DNA from 2 places in the Neorhizobium sp. DAR64862/K0K3 genome. Region 1 is predicted to be linked to the other one. Evidence: riboswitches for the same ligand, from Rfam matches in the RefSeq annotation. Region 1 holds a riboswitch; the other holds the start of a gene.
The links. A riboswitch is a leader RNA that binds a small molecule or an ion and turns the genes downstream of it on or off. The one in region 1 is predicted to bind cobalamin.

Region 1 (9,339 bases):
AGGTTGGCGCTGCCGATCCGCTCGGCAAACCCGCCGGGAACGTGAATGCCATCGCCATCGGCACCGCCGAATGCGTGGCTGGTAGCGTCGAGATAGAGACGGCCGAGTTCCTCGCGTTCGCCCCAGCTGCCGTCGGCAAGCTTTTCCTCTATGCCGGCACCGTAGGTGCCGGGGGCCGAGCCGAAGATGCGCGGGGGCACGTGGCCGAGCGTCTGTGCGTCTTCCGCCAGCGGATTGTCGCCCGGGGCCTCCTCGCGCGCCGCAATCGCCCGCATGGCGGCATCGAGAAGTGCGATCAGTGCCGGAAACATGTCACGGAACAGGCCTGAAATTCGAAGGCTCACATCGATACGCGGGCGTCCAAGCGTCGCTGGCGCCAGAACCTCGATACCGGTGACGCGGCCGGTTGCGGCGTCCTGGACGGGTCTGGCACCCATCAGCGCCAGAACCTGCGCCACTTCCTCGCCGCCGCTTCGAAGCGAAGCGCTGCCCCAGAGGTCCAAGACGAGGCTTTTCGGCCAGTCGCCATGGTCCTGCAGGTATCTGCGCAAAATCTCGTCTGCGGCGCGCTTGCCGAGTTCGAAGGCGGTCGGGGTCGGCAGGGTGCGCGGATCGCTGGGGTAGAGATTGCGCCCGGTCGGCATCACGTCGCGGCGGCCACGGGCGGGTGCGCCCGACGGTCCGGGGCGGATATGCCGGCCATCTAGCGCATCGATCAGTGCCTGCATTTCGGTTCCGGCACTGGCGATCCGCAGCGGATCGTCGTCACCGTCGGCGACTTCACCAAACACGTGCTGGCCATCCTTGATGGCGAAGTCCTTGAGGTCGCAGAGAAACGCGTCGATGCGGCTGAGTGCGGTGTCGGGGTCGTCATCACTTGTGATGCCGGCCTCGGATGCCAGTCCGCAGTCGGCCGCAGTCTCGACGATCAGTTTCGCCAGCCGGTCGCGGCGGCGCCGATCGAGCCCGTCGGCCTGCGCGTATTCGTCGACCAGCAGCTCGAATTTCGTCTGCTCAACCGAAAGGCCCGCACCGGCCAGAACCGGCGGCAGGTGACCGATGGTGACCGCAGAAATGCGCCGCTTAGCAACCGCCGCCTCGCCGGGATTGGATACGATGAACGGATAGATGACCGGCAGGCCGCCGGTTACGAGTTCCGGAAAGCAGTCTTTCGATAGCGCCACTGTCTTTCCCGGCAGCCATTCCAGCGTGCCATGGGCGCCGACATGAACGATCGCATGGGCTCCTACGGCATCGCGCATCCACTGACCGAACGCATTGAGGGCATGGCGCGGCGGCAGGTCGGGGCTGTGATAGTCGGCGCGGCGGTCTGCATCGCGGCCGCGGTCCGGGGCAAGCGCCACCGTGACATTGCCGAATTGCGCGGCGCGGAAACGGTAGGCACCGTCTTCCAGATCCGCATCCATTGCGGGCTCGCCCCAGGCGGAATCAATGCCAGCTGAAGGGCTGTAGGTTGCCAGCGGATATTGCACTGTCCTGGCGGCCAGAAGATCCAGAAGCGCGCGCGGGGTTTGCGGGATATCGGAAATAGAGTAGCCGGCTGTCGATAGCGTGCTGAGGATCGTGAGAACGCTTTGCGGCACGTCGAGGCCGACGGCATAACCGGTGCGGCCCGGCGCACTCGGATAATCCGGCATCAGGATGACGAGCTTTCGCTCGGCGCGGGACACGGTCTTCATCGCAAGGAAGGCGGCGATCCGGTCTGCGACGTGTTCGATACGGTCAGGTTCGGGCTGGTTGATGAGATCGGCCGTCTTGTCGCCGGCCTTGAACGAGATCGCGCCGGCGAGAATGCGGCCGTCCAGTTCCGGCAGCACGACATGCATGGCAAGATCAGAAGGGTTGAGGCCGCGGCGGCCTTCCATCCATCCGTCCCGCCGAGTCGTTGCGGTGACCAGCTGGAAGACGGGAATCCCTGAGCGGTCGAAAATCGTGTCGCCGTTGTCGTCGGTCGCACTTGCAAAGGCTGTCGTGGTGAGAATGGCGGCCGGATCGAGGTCCGCGAGCGCCTGTTCGACAAAGCCGATGGTGTCGGCATCCTTCAAGCCGCCGACGAACATCGGCATCGGTGCGAAGCCGCGGGCAGCCAGCGCCTCATACATCGCGTCGATCGGTGCTGCATCATTGGCAAGCAAGGTGGAGCGGTAGAACAGGATCGGCAGCCGCTGCGCATCGGGCGGGAAATCAGCCAGAAGCTCCTCGGCGGTGGAGATGCCGTGGCCGGGCTTGTAGAATCCCCGCTTCGGCATCGGCGTCGCGGTCGGCAAGCTTTGCGTTTCGCCGCTTGCCAGGGCATCCAGGCGGCGCGCCAGACGCTGCATATTGTCCGGTCCGCCTTCGCGGAAGAAGGCGAGAACGTCCATCAGCGTCGCATCGGGCACGGTCGAGGCAGCGGCCAGGCGGTCATCGCTGATGCTGCATTCCCCCGGCAGCATCGCGAGCGGGATCTTCTTGCGCTTCGCCAGCCGCGACAGCTGATCGGCGCCATAGGCCCAGCGATCATAGCCGCCGAGAATGCGCACGAGGATGAAGCGCGCATGGGCAGCGGTCTTTTCGAGCCACAGGTCGACGGACATCGGATGGCGAAGGTCGGAGATATTGGTGAGGCAGAGGCTCGCCTTGCCATCGCTCCAACCCGCTGCGATGCCATTCAGGTCGCTGCCGGAAAAAGACAGCACCACCACATCTGCCGGCGACTGGTTGAGGTCGACCGGCTCGATCAGGTCGTCGAGCGACGACGAAGTGGTGGCGAGAATATGCATCCTTTTCCTTCTAAAACCCTCTTACGCCGCCAGCATCTTTTCGATTGCAGCCCGGTCCATGCCCTTTTCGCCGATCACGACGAGGCGGCTCTGTCGGGTCTCGCCTGCACCCCAGGCGCGGTCGAAATAATGGTTCACGCGCGAACCGACCGCCTGCACCTGAAGGCGCATCGGCTTGTTCGCGACGTCGACAAAACCCTTGATGCGCAGCACGTTTTCCGCTTCCGCCGTGGCGGAAATGCGGGCAGCGAGTTCGTCCGCATCGGCAACGGCTGGAATATCGATGACGAAACTGTCGAAATCGTCGTGATCGTGATCCAGCTCGTCATCGTGATGCGTCTTGCGGTTTTCGATATCGTCCTCGACGGCAAGACCGAGACCGATCAGCACGCTCGGATCGACGGCGCCGTTTGCGGCCGGCACGATCTTCACCGCGCGCGGCAGATGCGCCTGGACGCGGCCCTTGGCGGCGGCAAGCGAAGCCTGGTCGAGAAGGTCGGTCTTGGTCAGCACGATCATGTCGGCGCAGGCGATCTGGTCCTCGAACACTTCCTCGACCGGGTCGTCATGATCGATCGAGCTGTCCTCGCTGCGCTGGGCTTCCAGCGCTTCGTGATCGTCTGCAACGCGACCTTGCGCGAGAGCCAGACCGTCCACCACGGCAATGACGGCGTCCACGGTGACGCGGGCCTTCACATCCGGCCACTGGAAGGCTTGGACGAGAGGCTTCGGCAGGGCAAGGCCGGAGGTTTCGATGAGGATGTGGTCCACGCGCGGTTCGCGGGCCAGGATCTGGTCGATCGCCGGAACGAAATCATCGGCGACGGTGCAGCAGATGCAGCCGTTGGCAAGTTCGATGATGTTGTCATCAGGGCAGCTTTCGATGCCGCAGCTCTTCAACACGTCGCCATCGATGCCGACATCGCCGAACTCGTTGACGATGATCGCGAGCTGCTTGCCCTTGAGGTTTTCGATCAGGTGACGGATCAGCGTCGTCTTGCCGGCACCGAGAAACCCGGTGATCACGGTGCAGGGAACGCGGTCGAATGAAACGCTCATGAAGGCAGGTCCTCGTGGTGCTGGAATGGGGGAATGCGGGCCGTCATGCCCTTGCCGCGAAGGCACATGGGGCGGCCGCGAAGGGGAAGTAAACCGCGCTCGTCGTCAGCCAGCATCATCGCGCCGACCAGGATGTCCTCGACCGTGTCGAGCGACAGATGACCAAAGACATAGGACCAGCCGGAGCGATGGTTGAAGGCAGCACTTGGGCCTTTTTCGCAGTTGGCAAGACAGGTGACGGGTTTGACGGAAAGAGGCTTGCCGGCGGCAGCTTTGCGGAGGGCGTCCATCAGGCCGATGCCCGGGCGCGCCTGGCTATCGGCGGCCTCGCGACAATTGGTGCAGACGAAGATCGTCACATCCGGCTCGCCGGCGAGGCCGTCTGCGGACGCATCGCGCTCGTCTTTTCGTTCGTCAATTGCCATCGTGTCGCACTACCGCCCAAGTCAATAACATCGGGGTGCACGACAGGAAGGCAAGCCTATCCTGCAGAGTGAAAGAAGCTTTACCGGAGCACCCCGCCCGGAAAGGCACGTTTTCGAACGGCAGGTCTCCTGGCTCGCGGGTCGTCACCATCCGCCTGCCTTCCCGGATTTCTCCAGTGGCCATAGTGGCAGGATGGCTCGCCGCTTACAGTTGCGGGGGCAGCCGCGGCATTGAACCATGGGATCTAAAAGACGATCCCGGGCTCGCACCGCATTCTCTCTTAGCCCCTACCGTTGCCGGCAAGGGACCGTATCGCAGTCACCTAAGCCTTGTCGCAGGGCAGTGTCAATGTCGCAAAGGCGATTGCCCGTCTGGGGAAACCGTCTATAGTGACCCTGTCTTTGGTGCCCGAGAGGGCTCATCGAAGGGAATGCGGTGCGACGACATCTTGGCGTCAAACCCGCGGCTGCCCCCGCAACTGTAAGCGGAAAGTCTCTGCTCAACATGCCACTGGAGACATCCGGGAAGGCGGATCAGAGGCGTTCGATCCGCGAGCCAGGAGACCTGCCGGAGACGATAGGCACAGTGAAAGCCCTCGGGTGGAGGGCAGAAAGACGACGTCCATGGTTACGAACTCTGCTGCCGGTGCAGCCAGCGTGTCCGCATCGAAAATCATTCCTCTTGGCATGACGGCCGTACTCGGCCTGTTCATCGTCGGCTTTGTCGGCTTCTCGCACATCGAGGCCGTGCACAATGCGGCTCACGATACGCGCCACTCGCTGGCCTTTCCCTGCCACTAAGAGGAATTTCCCCAATGTCGCTGTTTCGTAACATCGTCCTCACGGCGGTGATCGCAGGGCTTTTGTCCGGTGTCCTGATGACCGTGATGCAAAGCTTTTCCGTCGTGCCGCTTATTCTCGCAGCGGAGACCTATGAACACGCCGGCGGCAACGGCGCTGGACATAGCCATGGCACAGCTCCGAATACGGTAGCCAGCACTGCAGCGCCGGCTTCCGCTCAGCATGATCCCGCCGAAGAGGCATGGGCGCCGGCTGACGGGATCGAGCGCTTTGCCTACACGGCTGCGGCCAATGCGCTTTCTGCCATCGGTTTTGCGCTGGTTGCCATCGCCATTGCCGAAGCACTCGGCGGGTTTGGCGGATGGCGCGGCGGATTGATGTTCGGCATTGCTGGCTTCCTCACCGTCAGCCTCGCACCCGGCCTTGGCCTGCCGCCGGAACTTCCGGGCATGCCCGTCGCCGAACTCGGACCGCGGCAGATCTGGTGGATTGCGACGGCCGTCTGCACTGCCCTGGCCCTTGGCCTGCTTGCCTATACCCGCTCCGCCCTTCTTGCAGCGCTCGCGGTGGTCCTGCTCGTTGCGCCGCACATCATCGGTGCACCGCTGCCGCCGACCCATGACAGCGCAGTACCGATCGACCTGCATGCGCGGTTCGTCAATGCCGTCTACGCGACGAACCTCGTCTTCTGGGCCGTTCTCGGAGCGCTTTCCGGCGTCATTCGCGAGCGTTTTCGTGCTGGTGAGGAAATTTCGACCACGTCCAAGGAGCTTGCAGTCCGTTGAAGGAAATCGATCAGACCACCGAGCAGCGCCACCGCGCCAAGATGGAAAACCGCAAGGCGGTTCAGGATGCCGAAGTCGCGGAGAAGACCGTCGAGAAGGGGCTCCTCATGGTTCATACCGGCTCCGGCAAGGGCAAGTCTACGGCGGCCTTCGGGCTGGCCTTGCGGACGCTCGGCCACAACCGCCGCGTCGGCATCGTGCAGTTCATCAAGGGCGCATGGTCAACCGGCGAGCAGCCGGCGCTTGCTGTGTTCGGTGACCGCATTGCCTGGCACACGATGGGCGAGGGCTTTACCTGGGAAACCCAGGATCTCAAACGCGACATCGCCGCTGCCGAGAAGGCCTGGGGCATGGCACTCGAACTGATGGCGGATGAAACGATCGGCCTCGTCATTCTCGACGAACTCAATATCGCGTTGCGTTACGATTATCTCGATCTCGAAACGGTCGTTGCCCAGTTACAGGCGCGCCGGGCGGATCTGCACGTGGTCGTCACCGGCCGTAATGCAAAACCGGCTCTGATCGAGGCGGCGGATCTGGTGACCGAGATGACGCTCGTCAAGCATCACTTCAAGGCCGGCGTCAAAGCCCAGGCCGGCATCGAGTTCTGACGGGTGGTGGCGCGCGCTCTCATGTTTCAGGGGACAGGCTCGGATGTGGGCAAGTCGCTGGTCGTTGCCGGGCTTGCCCGCGTCTTCACGCTGCGGGGCTTGAGTGTCCTGCCCTTCAAGCCGCAGAACATGTCCAACAATGCTGCGGTCACTGCCGATGGCGGCGAGATCGGCCGGGCGCAAGCCCTGCAGGCGAGGGCGGCCAGCGTGCCGCTCAGCGTCCATATGAACCCGGTTCTGTTGAAGCCCCAAAGCGAAGTCGGCGCCCAAGTGGTGGTGCAGGGCAGGGTCGAGGGCAATGCCAAGGCGGCCGAATACCAGCTTCTGAAGCCGAGGCTGCTTTCGCGGGTGCTTGAGAGCTTCGAGATCCTGAAAGCGAAGGCAGACCTCGTCCTCGTCGAAGGGGCTGGCAGCGCGTCCGAAATCAACCTTCGCCAGAACGACATTGCCAATATGGGTTTTGCCCGCGCTGCCGATGTCCCGGTGGTTCTGATCGGCGATATCGACCGGGGCGGCGTGATTGCGAGCCTCGCCGGCACCAAACTCGTCATCGATGCTGAGGATGCTGACATGATCCACGGCTTTATCGTCAACCGTTTTCGCGGCGATCCCGCCTTGTTTGCCGAGGGCATGCGGATGATCGGTTCGTTTACCGGCTGGCAATCGATCGGACTGTTGCCGCATTTCGCCGATGCAGCACTTCTGCCGGCAGAAGATGCGCTCGGCCTTACCCAGTCGTTTGCGCGCAAGCCCGACGCGAAACTGCGCATCGCGGTGCCGATCCTGCCGCATATTTCCAATTTCGACGATCTCGATCCGCTGGAAGCGGAGCCGGATGTCGAGCTCATCCGTGTCAGGCGCGGCGAGGCTATCCCTGGAGACTGCGATCTCGTGCTGCTGGTCGGCTCGAAGGCGACGATCGCGGATCTGGCTGCGCTTAGGGAGGCCGGCTTCGATACCGATATCGCAGCTCACTACAGGCGCGGCGGGCGCGTTCTCGGGCTGTGCGGCGGGTACCAGATGCTCGGCAGACGGATATCGGATCCGGAGGGATCGGAGGGCCCTCCCGGTTCGGCGGAAGGGCTGGGGCTTCTCGATGTCGAAACCGTGCTGTCGGCGTCAAAGCGGCTGGAGGCTGTCGAGGGTGTCAGCTCCGACGGGATATCCTTTGCCGGCTACGAAATGCATACGGGTCATACCACCGGCGCCGATTGTTCGCGGCCGTTCTCGACCGTTGCCGGCACTCCGGAAGGTGCGTCGTCTAGGGATGGCAGGGTGGTCGGCACCTATGTGCACGGATTGTTTTGCGACGACCGGCAGCGTTCGGCCTGGCTCTCGCGTCTCGGCGGCACCGTCTCGGGCTTAAATTACGAAGCGAATGTCGATGCCATTCTCGATCGCCTTGCCGCGCATATGGAGCAGCATCTCGACATCGACGGACTGATCAAAATTGCCAGATGAGCAGCGCCAGAATGCCGAACAGGCCGATCAGCAGCGCATCCGCCACGCGCGCGAGCTTGAGGGCGCGGGTGATATCGTCGAAATTCAGGTTGGTCCGGTTGCCCTCTCCCATGTAGCGGGCTTCGAGCATCTGGCCGCCGTAACTGCGGGGGCCCGCGAGCGCGATGCCAAGCGCGCCCGCCATCGCCGCTTCCGGCCAGCCGGCATTCGGCGAACGATGATGCTTGGCGTCCCGGCGGATCGCACGCATGGCATCGCGGGGCGAGGCGTCCTTGACGAAGACGGCGGCCATAACGAACAGCGCCGCCGTCAGTCGCGACGCCGGCAGATTGATCAGGTCGTCGAACCGGGCCGCGGCCCAGCCGAATGCTTCATGACGCGGCGACCGGTGGCCGATCATGCTGTCGGCGGTATTGGCAGCCTTGTAGGCCGCGCCGCCGGCCAGCCCGCCGATGCCGAGCCAGAAGGCAGGGGCGACGACGCCATCGGAAAAATTCTCGGCCAGGCTTTCGATCGCCGCGCGGCACACCGCGGCGTCATCGAGCTTTTCCGGATCACGGCCGACAATCATCGAGACGGCCTTGCGTCCGGCGTCGAGCCCGTTGTAGCGCAGCGCGGTTGCGACGGCTTCCACATGGGTCTCGAGGCTCTTCTGGGCCGGCAGGCTGGCTGCGGCAAGCACGAGAAGGATTGGTCCGAAGGGCAAAAGCATGAGAACAGCCGCAATCGCCAGCGCGGCGGCGACGGTGCAGCCGATGAGGACGAACAGCGCGAGAATGCCCATGCGTTTGCGGCTGGCGAAATCCTCGCCCTCGCGGTTCCATCGACTGTCGAGTGCCGATATCAGCCGGCCGATCCAGGTGACGGGATGGCCGACGCGTTTGAACAGCCAGTCCGGATAGCCGAAGATGCGCTCGGTGATCAGGGCGAAGAATGCGAGAAGGAACATGACGTTGGCGATCTCTGATTTGGGCAGTCCGATACAGCATGGCGGCAACCTCGCCATGGCGCGTGCGCTGTTTCCTTGGGCACCCGAGCCGTGGATCGATCTATCGACCGGCATCAACCCGCATTCCTATCCGCATACGCCGATCCCCGGCAATGTTTTTGCACGTCTGCCGGAGCCTTCTTCGCTCGAGAGGTTGAAGACGGTTGCAGCTGAGGCGTACCAGGCACCATCACCATCTCATATCGCGGCTGGGCCGGGAACGCAGATCCTGCTGCCGATCATCGCCGAGCTGGTCGCAGCGGACGGAAAGGCAGCCATCCTGTCGCCCACCTATGCGGAACATGCACGTGCCGCGGCAATGGCAGGCTTTCAGGTTCTGGAGACGGATGATCTCGACCATCTCTCGACCGCCAGTCTCGCCGTCATCGTCAACCCGAACAATCCGACCGGCCGGATCGTGTCGAC
Region 2 (9,339 bases), 920 kb from region 1:
AACACGCCTGCGGCACCTAGCGCCCAACGTCCGATACGGGATCGCGTCACTTGGGGCGCCTGGGCAGGTCGGGCAAATTCGCCTCATCGACGATGGCGGAAACAGGGAAAGATATCATCTCCCGCCGCACCCTAGTTCGCAAGGCCGAAGGACTGGATGCACCGGGCGAGTGTCTCGATGCCCTCGATCGTGCGGATCGTCGGGTTCATCGACTGGGCGTCCATCATCACGAAACGTCTGTTTTTCACAGCGTCCAGCTGGCTGACGACGGGATCGGTTTCGAGGAACTTGATCTTCACGGCCGGATCATCCGCGGCATAGCGGCGACGGTCCATGGTGGCGACGACGATGACGGAGGGGTTGGCCTCAGCAATCGTTTCCCAGCCCACCAGCGGCCATTCTTCTTCCGTCGTCACCACATTGCGGGCGCCGATCGTTTGAAGGATGTAGGCCGGTGCGCTGTTCTTGCCGGCGATAAAGGCATCGCCCTTGGTTTCCTTGCTGGAATACCAGAAGACGATCGGCAGGTTCTTTAGCTCAACGCCCTTGATCGATGCGACGGCTGCGGCTTCGCGCTGTTTCAAGTCTGCGATCAGGGCCGTGCCCTTGTCCTCGACGTCGAAGATCTTCGAGAGCTCGGTAATCTCGCGGTAGATCAGGTCCATCTTGAACAGTTCGTTGCGAACGCCGTCCCCGCCATCGACATTGGTCTTGGCGACGCAATCGGCGGGCGAGACATAGGTGTTGATGCCGAGATCGGAAAACTGCTCGCGCTTGCCGACGGACCCCATCGGCCCGACATGCCACTCGAACTCGGCAGCGACCAGATCCGGTTCGAGACTGACGACCGATTCAAAGCTCGGGTCGTTGTCAGCAAGCCGTTTGATCTTCGCATCAACTCCGGCATAGTGCGAAAGCACCGGCCCGACCCAGACCGCGGTGCCCGCCACCTTGTCGGCCAACCCGAGCGAATAAAGCACTTCGGTCATGCCCTGACCGATCGAGACGATCTTCTCGGGCGCCTTGTCGAACGTGACGGGGCGACCGCAATTCTCGATCGTCAGCGGGTAGCTGGTCGGTGCGGCAAAGGCGAATGTGGGAAGTGCCGCAACTACGGCGGCGATAAGCCCTGATTTCATGTCCTGTCCTTTAATGATCGGAAAAAAGGGCAGGACGACTTGAAGCCGCATCGCGGCTCGACGTCAAAATGGCGCACGAGCGCATTGCTTGCGTCATAATCATCTCCCTGCCGGAACCCCTCGTCCGGTGTTGGTTGTCCATGCCACGGCAGGTCTCCTGACTTGCGGCTCGAACGCCTTCCATCGCCTTCCCGATCGGATGATCAGTGGTATCGATGGCTGGCTCGCCGCTTACAGTTGCGAGGGCAGTCGCGGAGTGGGCCCGAAAGCTTCACCGCATTCCCTTTTCATCTGCGATTGCAGAACCGTAGCGCCCCAACTGATAGGGAACACACCGATGCTTGTCCAGAGCGATCCCCGCGCGATCTCTGCCGTTGTCGAGTGTAATAGTATAACATACCGCTTTACGCAACGGTCTATTTTGGATAGGTCGCGACCATTGTCAGGCGTTCAATTCAGGGATGCTGTACATTAAATCGCGAAGACATCGCCCTCACCCTACTCCTGCCTCTTTGGCCTGACAGCGCTCTGGTCTATGACCTTGCGGACAGATAGCCTGCGGGGCGATTCGCCGTCCTTCTGGTATGGGACGACCGGAAGGAGCTGAAGGAGACGAAGATGACGGATATTAAGAGCGGCTTGACCGAATTGAAACCGCAGATAACCGTGATCGGTGTCGGAGGCGGTGGCGGTAACGCGATCAACAACATGATCACGGAAAATCTCCACGGCGTGGAATTCATCGCCGCCAATACGGATGCCCAGGTTCTGGCGACATCCAAGGCGTCGCGCCGCATCCAACTGGGTGCGCAGGTGACCGAAGGTCTCGGTGCTGGCTCACTGCCGGATATCGGCCGCGCGGCCGCCGAAGAATCGATCGACGAGATCATGGATCATCTCGCCGGCTCGCACATGTGTTTCGTCACCGCCGGCATGGGTGGTGGAACCGGAACCGGTGCCGCGCCAGCGATTGCACGCGCAGCACGCTCTGCCGGCATCCTGACGGTTGCGGTCGTCACAAAACCCTTCTCGTTCGAAGGACATCGCCGCATGAAGACGGCAAACGAAGGCATCGAAGCCCTGCGTGAAGCCGCCGATACGGTCATCGTCATTCCGAACCAGAACCTGTTTCGCATTGCCGACGCCAAAACCAGCTTCGCCGACGCCTTCATGATCGCAGACCGCGTGCTGTTTTCGGGCGTCAGCTGCATCACCGACCTGATCGTCAAGGAAGGCCTGATCAACCTCGACTTCGCCGACGTGAAATCGGTGATGAAGGGCATGGGTCGTGCGATGATGGGAACCGGCGAAGCATCCGGCGATGGCCGCGCGCTGATCGCCGCCGAAGCCGCAATCGCCAATCCGCTGCTCGACGACATCTCGATGAAGGGCGCCAAGGGCGTGCTCATCTCGATCTCAGGCGGTACCGACATGACACTGTTCGAAGTCGATGAAGCTGCGAGCCGCATCCGTGACGAAGTCGAAGCCGAGGCCGACATCGTCGTCGGCGCCATCTTCGACAAGAACCTCGACGGCAAGTTCCGCGTGTCGGTCGTCGCAACCGGCCTCAACGGCAACCAGCAGGGCTCTTCATCCCCGACTGCGCAGTACTAAGATCAGTCTCAGCTAATAAAAAAAACGCTCCGTGGACATCCGCGGAGCGTTTTTTGTTTGTCAGACCCGAAGCCGATCAGCTTCTCGGCTTGAGATTTTCAGGGTCGTAGAGCGGCTTGTAACCGACCGCTGCGACTTCCACCGGGAAGGCCTCGTTGAAATAGTCCACCGTCAGTTTCCGGCCGACCTGGCAATGCGACCAGGGCAGATAGGCGAGCGCGATGTTTTTGCCAATCGTCGGGCCATAGGCGATCGAGGTCGTGTAGGAACGGCGTCCGAGTTCATCGATCAGAACTTCGCCCGTGTCAGGATCCATCACCGGCAGCGAGCCGACCGGATAGCGGGCGACGCCGGACGCATCGACATTGTCGGTCATGACAAGCGTGCAGAGCATCGCCGGCTGATGGTCGCGGGCCTTGTATTCGAGATGTTTCGCCTTGCCGCAGAAATCCGCTTCCTTCACCTTCGGACGGGCAAGATCTGCCTCAATCAGGTTGTACTGGGTCAGGAGATCGCCGTTCTGCAGGCGCAGGCTCTTTTCCATGCGGCGTGAGTTGGCATAGGTCTCGACGCCGAAGGCCATCACGCCGGTGGCGCGCAGCGCGTCCCAGACGGCAACGCCGTCCTCGTATTTCATATGCAGTTCCCAGCCCTGCTCGCCGACGTAGGAGATGCGGAACGCCGTGACATGCTTGCCGGCGATCTCGATAGGCTTGATCGCGGCAAAGGCGAAGTTCTCGACATTGAGACCATCGGGGTCGGCCACGACCTTCTTCAGCGTCTCGCGCGCGTTCGGGCCCCAGATGCCGATGGTGATGAACTGTTCCGAGACATCGGTGATTGTGACGTCGAGGCCACGATCCTGCGCGACACGCTTCATGTAGAGCAGGTCCCGCGGGCCGGCATCGGCGCCGTTGACGAGACGGCCGCGGTCAGCCAGACGGAAGACGGTGAAATCTGCCCGCACCATGCCCTCGTCGTCGAGGAAGTGGGTGTAGATACCCTTGCCGATATTGCCGTCGCCACCGATCTTGGCCGCACACAGCCATTCGAGCAGCTCGACATGGTCGGGCCCCTCGATATCGACCATGTGGAAATGCGACAGGTTGACGATGCCGCAATCCTCGCTCATCGCCAGATGCTCGGCGTTCGACACGCGCCAGAAGTGGCGGCTGTCCCACTCGTTTTCGCGCTTCGGCACCCGGTCGCCGTATTTCTCGAGAAGATGCTCGTTGGCGGCGTAACCGTGGGCACGCTCCCAGCCGCCGAGTTCCATGAAGTAACCGCCCAATTCCTTTTCGCGGTCGTGGAACGGCGAGCGCTTTGCGCCACGGCCCGTCGCGTAGGGTTCGCGCGGGTGGACGGCCGGGAAATAGATCTTCTGGGCAGCCTCGAAGGTGCGGCCCTCGATGAACTCTTCGGTCAACTGATGGGGATAGAAGCGCGCGTAATCGATCGAGTTGTGGTCGATCTCGGTGCGACCGTCGGTCATCCAGTCGGCGATCAGCTTGCCATAGGCCGGGCCGTCCTTGACCCAGATGGCAACGCAGTACCAGAGCCCGCGCACCTTCTGGCTTTCGCCGCAGGAGGCACCGCCGCCGGCCGACACCTGCAAGAGGCCGTTGAACGAATGCCCTTCGTTATAGCCGAGTTCGCCGAGGATCGGCGTCAGCTCGATCGCCTTTTCCAGCGGCTCGATGATCTGTTCCATGTCGAGATCGCGCTGCGACGGCGACAGCCGCGCTTCGTGCTTTTCAAGAATGTCGCGGGGATGACAGAGGCGCGGATGGGTGGTCTCGTAGTAACCCCACTCGATCTGACCACCCTCGGTCGTCTTCGGATCGCCGGTGTCGCGCATATAGGCCGAATTGCCCTGGTCGCGCAAAAGCGGATAGCCGATTTCCTTGCCGGTGCCTTCGAACTCGTTATAGGGCCCGAAGAAGGTCAGCGGATGATCGACCGGCATGACCGGCAGATCCTCGCCCGCCATCTCGGCAATCAGCCGGCCCCAGATGCCGGCGCAGACGACGACATGGTCGGCCATGATCGTGCCGCGGTGGGTGACGACGCCCTTGATGCGGCCGCCCTCGATAATCAGAGACTGCGCCGCCGTATTGCCGAATACCTTGAGCTTTCCGGCTTTTTCGGCGGCGTCCACCAGCTTGCCGGCGACTGTCTGCGAGCGCGGAATGACGAGACCGGCATCTGGATCAAACAGACCGCCCTGCACCTGATCTTCCTCGATCAGCGGGAACATCGCCTTGATCTCGGACGGCGAGACGTAATGCGCCCGGGTGCCGAAGGCCTTGGCAGAGGTCAGCTTGCGCTTGATCTCTTCCATCCAGGCATCGTCGCCGGTGCGCGCGACTTCGAGACCGCCGATGCGGGCGTAGTGCCCCATCTTCTCGTAGAAATCCACCGAATACTGGGTGGTCCAGACCGACAGGTAGTCATGGCTGGTCGTGTAGCAGAAGTCCGAGGCATGCGCGGTCGACCCGATATCGGTCGGGACCCCAGACTTGTCGATGCCGACGATGTCGTCCCAGCCGCGCTCGACAAGGTGATGCGCGATCGACGCACCGACGATGCCACCGAGCCCGATGATGACGACCTTAGCCTTTTGCGGAAATTCTGCCATTGCATGCCCCAACCGAGTGAAGCCGCGATACTAGAGGGACAGACGCGACAGGTCACCTCAGATTACGACATCAAAAACTGTTGCAGCGCCACGCACGCCCGAAGAGGTATATGAGGAACTTCTTGGCCCCTTCTCCTGTTTAGCACTCGATAAAATGGTAACAGGGGCAATCACATGAAATTCAGAGCATTGAAGGCGGTGACCGCTGTCGGTCTTGCCTGCCTGATGCTGGCGGGCTGCGTCAGCGAAGGCGGCACCTACACCGAGTACCGTTCGTCCGATCGCTACGACCGGTTCAACCGTTACGACGGTCCGAACTACCGTTACCGTCATCACCGCGACCGCGATCGCCACCACGGCCGTCACGACGGCCGCCGGCCCGACCGTGACAACGATCGCCCGCATCGGGACTGGAACCGTGGCGACCGCCCGGAGCGCCCCGGCTACATCCGCAACGACCGCGACGGCCGCAATGATCGGGGTGGTCGCGATGGCCGTGACCGTTCCAGCGGTCGTGGCGGACCGGACCGTTCAGACCGCGGCTCACGCGGCGATCGCGTCGTCGTCCCGCAGAACTAAAGTGATCCGTCATCGACGCGATCTCGTACCATGTATGGCATAAACCAACGGAGGAACTATCCATGAGCATATTCAGCAAGATCAAGGACGCCATCTTCGGTCATCCTGCAGCAGCAGCACCGGCTTCGCCAACAGGCGCCGAGCCGACACCGACGTCCATGGCAACGCCAGAACCTGCTGCGACCACAGCCCCGCCGGTCGGCGGAACAGCCCAGGCTGCTCCGAAGACTGCAGGCGCACCGCCAGTCGCAACTCCAGGCTCGACCTCTGCCACGATGCAGACCGTCGATATCGCACCGGTCCTCGACGCAGCCGTCAAGAAGAGCGGCCAGAAGCTCGACTGGAAGCATTCGATCGTCGACCTGATGAAGGCCCTCGGCATGGACGCGAGCCTTTCGGAGCGCAAGGAACTGGCCGACGAACTCGGCTACACCGGCGACCAGAGCGATTCCGCCACGATGAACATGTGGCTGCACAAGGCGCTGCTGAAGAAGCTGTCCGAAAACGGCGGCAAGGTGCCTGCCGAACTTCTCGATTAATGGTTTCGGGCGCTCCACTGCGGGCGCCCGAACTTCCAACTGATGAAAATGCTTGCGATTCCCGTCATCCGGACGGTTGAGACATGACGAAGGCCCGGCTGAGACCGGCTTCCGCGTCATGTCTCAGTAGGCGAGAGACGTACTCCAAAGAAAAATGTCCTGCTGGTCGGTATCCGTCAGTCGATCGGCATCAGTCTCCTCGACCTTCTGCGTCTTGAGCCGTGGCAATGCCGCGGCTTCTTCTTTTCGGTCACCGGCCAACTGCCTTGTCGATCCGAACAGATCGATCCCAAATATCGAAAAGCCGCCACCAATCATCACGCTCTCCATTCCTTCCCGATCTTTGATGTGTAATGTCGCGTCAGAGGGAGTCGTGAACAATATTGCCTGCGAGAACCCTGGACTAAATTTTGCCGCGCGAAGGGATAAACGTGCTCCGTTTCCGATGTCTTGGAAAAAGCCCGTTTTTGCAAGCGCAGCGCCTATCGATTTTTGATCCAACGACGTGCCGTGCGAATTTAAGAGAGCGGCCGCGTCTAACCGAAGTGACTGACAGTGACAGCATCGAAGACGTCTGAACGGCCTGAACCAACACGATCTTCAATCGCCATTATCGGCGGCGGCGTGACCGGGGCAGCGGTCGCTTTCCATCTCGCGACGGGCCACAAGGCGGACGCCGTCGACATCACCATTTTCGAGCCGCGTGCCGAAATCGGCAGGGGCCTCGCGTACGATACGCGGGACCCGGTGCACCGGATCAACGTCCCGGCAACGCGAATGAGCATACTTCCTGGCGATCCCGAGCATTTTTCGAGATGGATGGAAACGATCGGCTCCGTTGCGGACGATGAGGCGGCATTTCGCGCCGATGGCAACGTGTTTCCGCGCCGGGGCATCTTCGGAAACTATGTCCTGTCCAACCTTCAACCTCTTTTGGCATCCGGAGCCGTCCGCCATATCTGCGCCGCGGTGACCGGCGTCGAAAAGCGGCACGACCAATGGCATGTCACCGATACCACCGGGCAGACGCTGGTTGCCGATATCCTGGTGATCGCTGCCACCCACCCTGCTCCGGTTGCCCCACGCTCCTTGAGACGACTGGCCGAGCATCCGCGCTATGTCGCGGACCCGACAGCGCCGAACGCATTGGCGCCGATCCGGGCCGACGATCGGGTCCTCGTCGTCGGCAACGGGCTGACCTCCGCGGATGTCATCGCCTCGTTGAAGCGTTGCGGGCATAGCGGCAGCATTACTGCCCTTTCGCGCCGTGGCCTGCGCTCGCGCGGACACGCCACCTTTGCGCAAGAGCCGTTCGGCGACTTTCTCGACCATCCCGCCACAAGCGCATCCGAGATCCTGTACCGCGTGCGGGCCGCGATCAGGGAAGCGCAGGCGGAGGGTCAGACCTGGCATGCGGTTCTCGACCAGTTGCGCTCGCAAGGCGGCGGCATCTGGAAGCATCTGCCGCTCGAGGCACGCCGCCGGATCGTGCGACACCTGCGTCCCTATTGGGACGTCCACCGCTTCCGGATTGCGCCGCAGGTGGAAGACGTGCTCGACGCGGAGGCGGCAGCCGGCAGGCTCGACATCCTCGCCGCAGGCATCGTCGACGTCAGCACCGACGGAGACATCATCGATGTCACCATCAAGCGGCGCGGGAAGAATGGTGTCGAAGTCCGCCAGTTCGATGCCGTCGCGGTCACGACCGGCCCGGCCCACGGCAACGTGCTGCAGAGCCAGCAATGGCTGCGGCAACTCGGCGATCACGGCTTTCTGCACCTCGATCCGACGGGGCTTGGTCTTTCCTGCAACGAGCAGTCCAACGCGATAGACGCGGATGGCAAGCCCGAACCAAGGCTCTTCATCGCCGGCCCGCTGGCACGCGGACATTTTGGCGAGTTGATGGGATTTCCGCAGGTTGCGGAACATGCGCTGCTCGTCGCCGATTCGATTGCAGCAAACCTCTGAGCTCACCGCCCTACGGAGCCGGCTGAGAGCCGGCCCCTTGGTTCGCTGAAATCAGCGGCCGGTGACCCGTATCGCGCCTGCTTCGCCAAAACTCTTCTGCACCGCCGCCATCTTGCTCTCAGTGATATCGGCAGAAACCTCGATCTCGCCCTCCAGCGGGCCATCGGTGCGCTCTCCGCCATCATGCGACGCATCGCCACCCGACGGCGCGGATCCGACCGTGTTGTCGGCACCGACGGACTGGATGAAGATATCCGGACGCGAGATACCGTGCTGCTGAACCAGATGTTCGACCGCAAGGTCTGCGGCCGCACGGGTGTCGAAAGTCGCTCGAATGGTTGTCGTGCTGTCGTCAGCCATGAAACTGTCTCCTGTTGATGATCACCAGAAGCAAACGCCTTCAAAGCCCGCTTGTTTCCCTCATGCACAGGAAGCTGGGCAGAGAGCTTGGATATTTGTCGCAAGACTGCTATGTTCTCTTTTTGTTTCTATCTTCCAGCAAATCCGCACGCCAGCATGAATGTCCCGGTTCCCATATCCACCCGCAAGATCATCCATGTCGACATGGATGCGTTCTATGCCTCCGTCGAGCAGCGCGACAATCCTGACCTGCGCGGCAAGCCGCTGGCGGTCGGCGGATCTGCGGCGCGCGGTGTGGTGGCGGCCGCAAGCTACGAGGCGCGCGCCTTCGGCGTTCACTCCGCCATGCCCTCCGTCACGGCCAAGCGCAAATGTCCGGACCTGATCTTCGTGCCGCCGCGATTCGAGGTCTACAAATCGGTATCCCAGCAGATCCGGGAGATCTTTGCGGAATATACGCCGCTGATCGAACCGCTGTCGCTTGATGAGGCCTATCTCGACG

Region 2: linked by a shared signal. The riboswitch ahead of ACQY1L_RS03215 (ABC transporter substrate-binding protein) and the one ahead of ACQY1L_RS15595 (CbtB domain-containing protein) in region 1 are both predicted to bind cobalamin.

What each region holds. Positions count from the first base shown of each region.
Region 1 is NZ_CP191449.1:3,214,119-3,223,457, forward strand. It holds gene cobN (cobaltochelatase subunit CobN) at 1-2,783, opposite strand, end outside; gene cobW (cobalamin biosynthesis protein CobW) at 2,805-3,842, opposite strand; gene ACQY1L_RS15590 (DUF1636 family protein) at 3,839-4,267, opposite strand; cobalamin riboswitch at 4,370-4,596, opposite strand; cobalamin riboswitch at 4,654-4,854, shown strand; gene ACQY1L_RS15595 (CbtB domain-containing protein) at 4,892-5,068, shown strand; gene ACQY1L_RS15600 (CbtA family protein) at 5,083-5,853, shown strand; gene cobO (cob(I)yrinic acid a,c-diamide adenosyltransferase) at 5,850-6,464, shown strand; gene ACQY1L_RS15610 (cobyric acid synthase) at 6,468-7,925, shown strand; gene cbiB (adenosylcobinamide-phosphate synthase CbiB) at 7,909-8,874, opposite strand; gene cobD (threonine-phosphate decarboxylase CobD) at 8,873-9,339, shown strand, end outside.
Region 2 is NZ_CP191449.1:635,650-644,988, reverse strand. It holds gene ACQY1L_RS03220 (FecCD family ABC transporter permease) at 1-50, opposite strand, end outside; gene ACQY1L_RS03215 (ABC transporter substrate-binding protein) at 132-1,139, opposite strand; cobalamin riboswitch at 1,270-1,464, opposite strand; gene ftsZ (cell division protein FtsZ) at 1,758-2,753, shown strand; gene ACQY1L_RS03205 (GcvT family protein) at 2,830-5,391, opposite strand; gene ACQY1L_RS03200 (hypothetical protein) at 5,566-5,970, shown strand; gene ACQY1L_RS03195 (DUF3597 domain-containing protein) at 6,033-6,509, shown strand; gene ACQY1L_RS03190 (hypothetical protein) at 6,633-7,010, opposite strand; gene ACQY1L_RS03185 (FAD/NAD(P)-binding protein) at 7,065-8,477, shown strand; gene ACQY1L_RS03180 (hypothetical protein) at 8,529-8,837, opposite strand; partial or broken gene dinB (DNA polymerase IV) at 8,994-9,339, shown strand, end outside.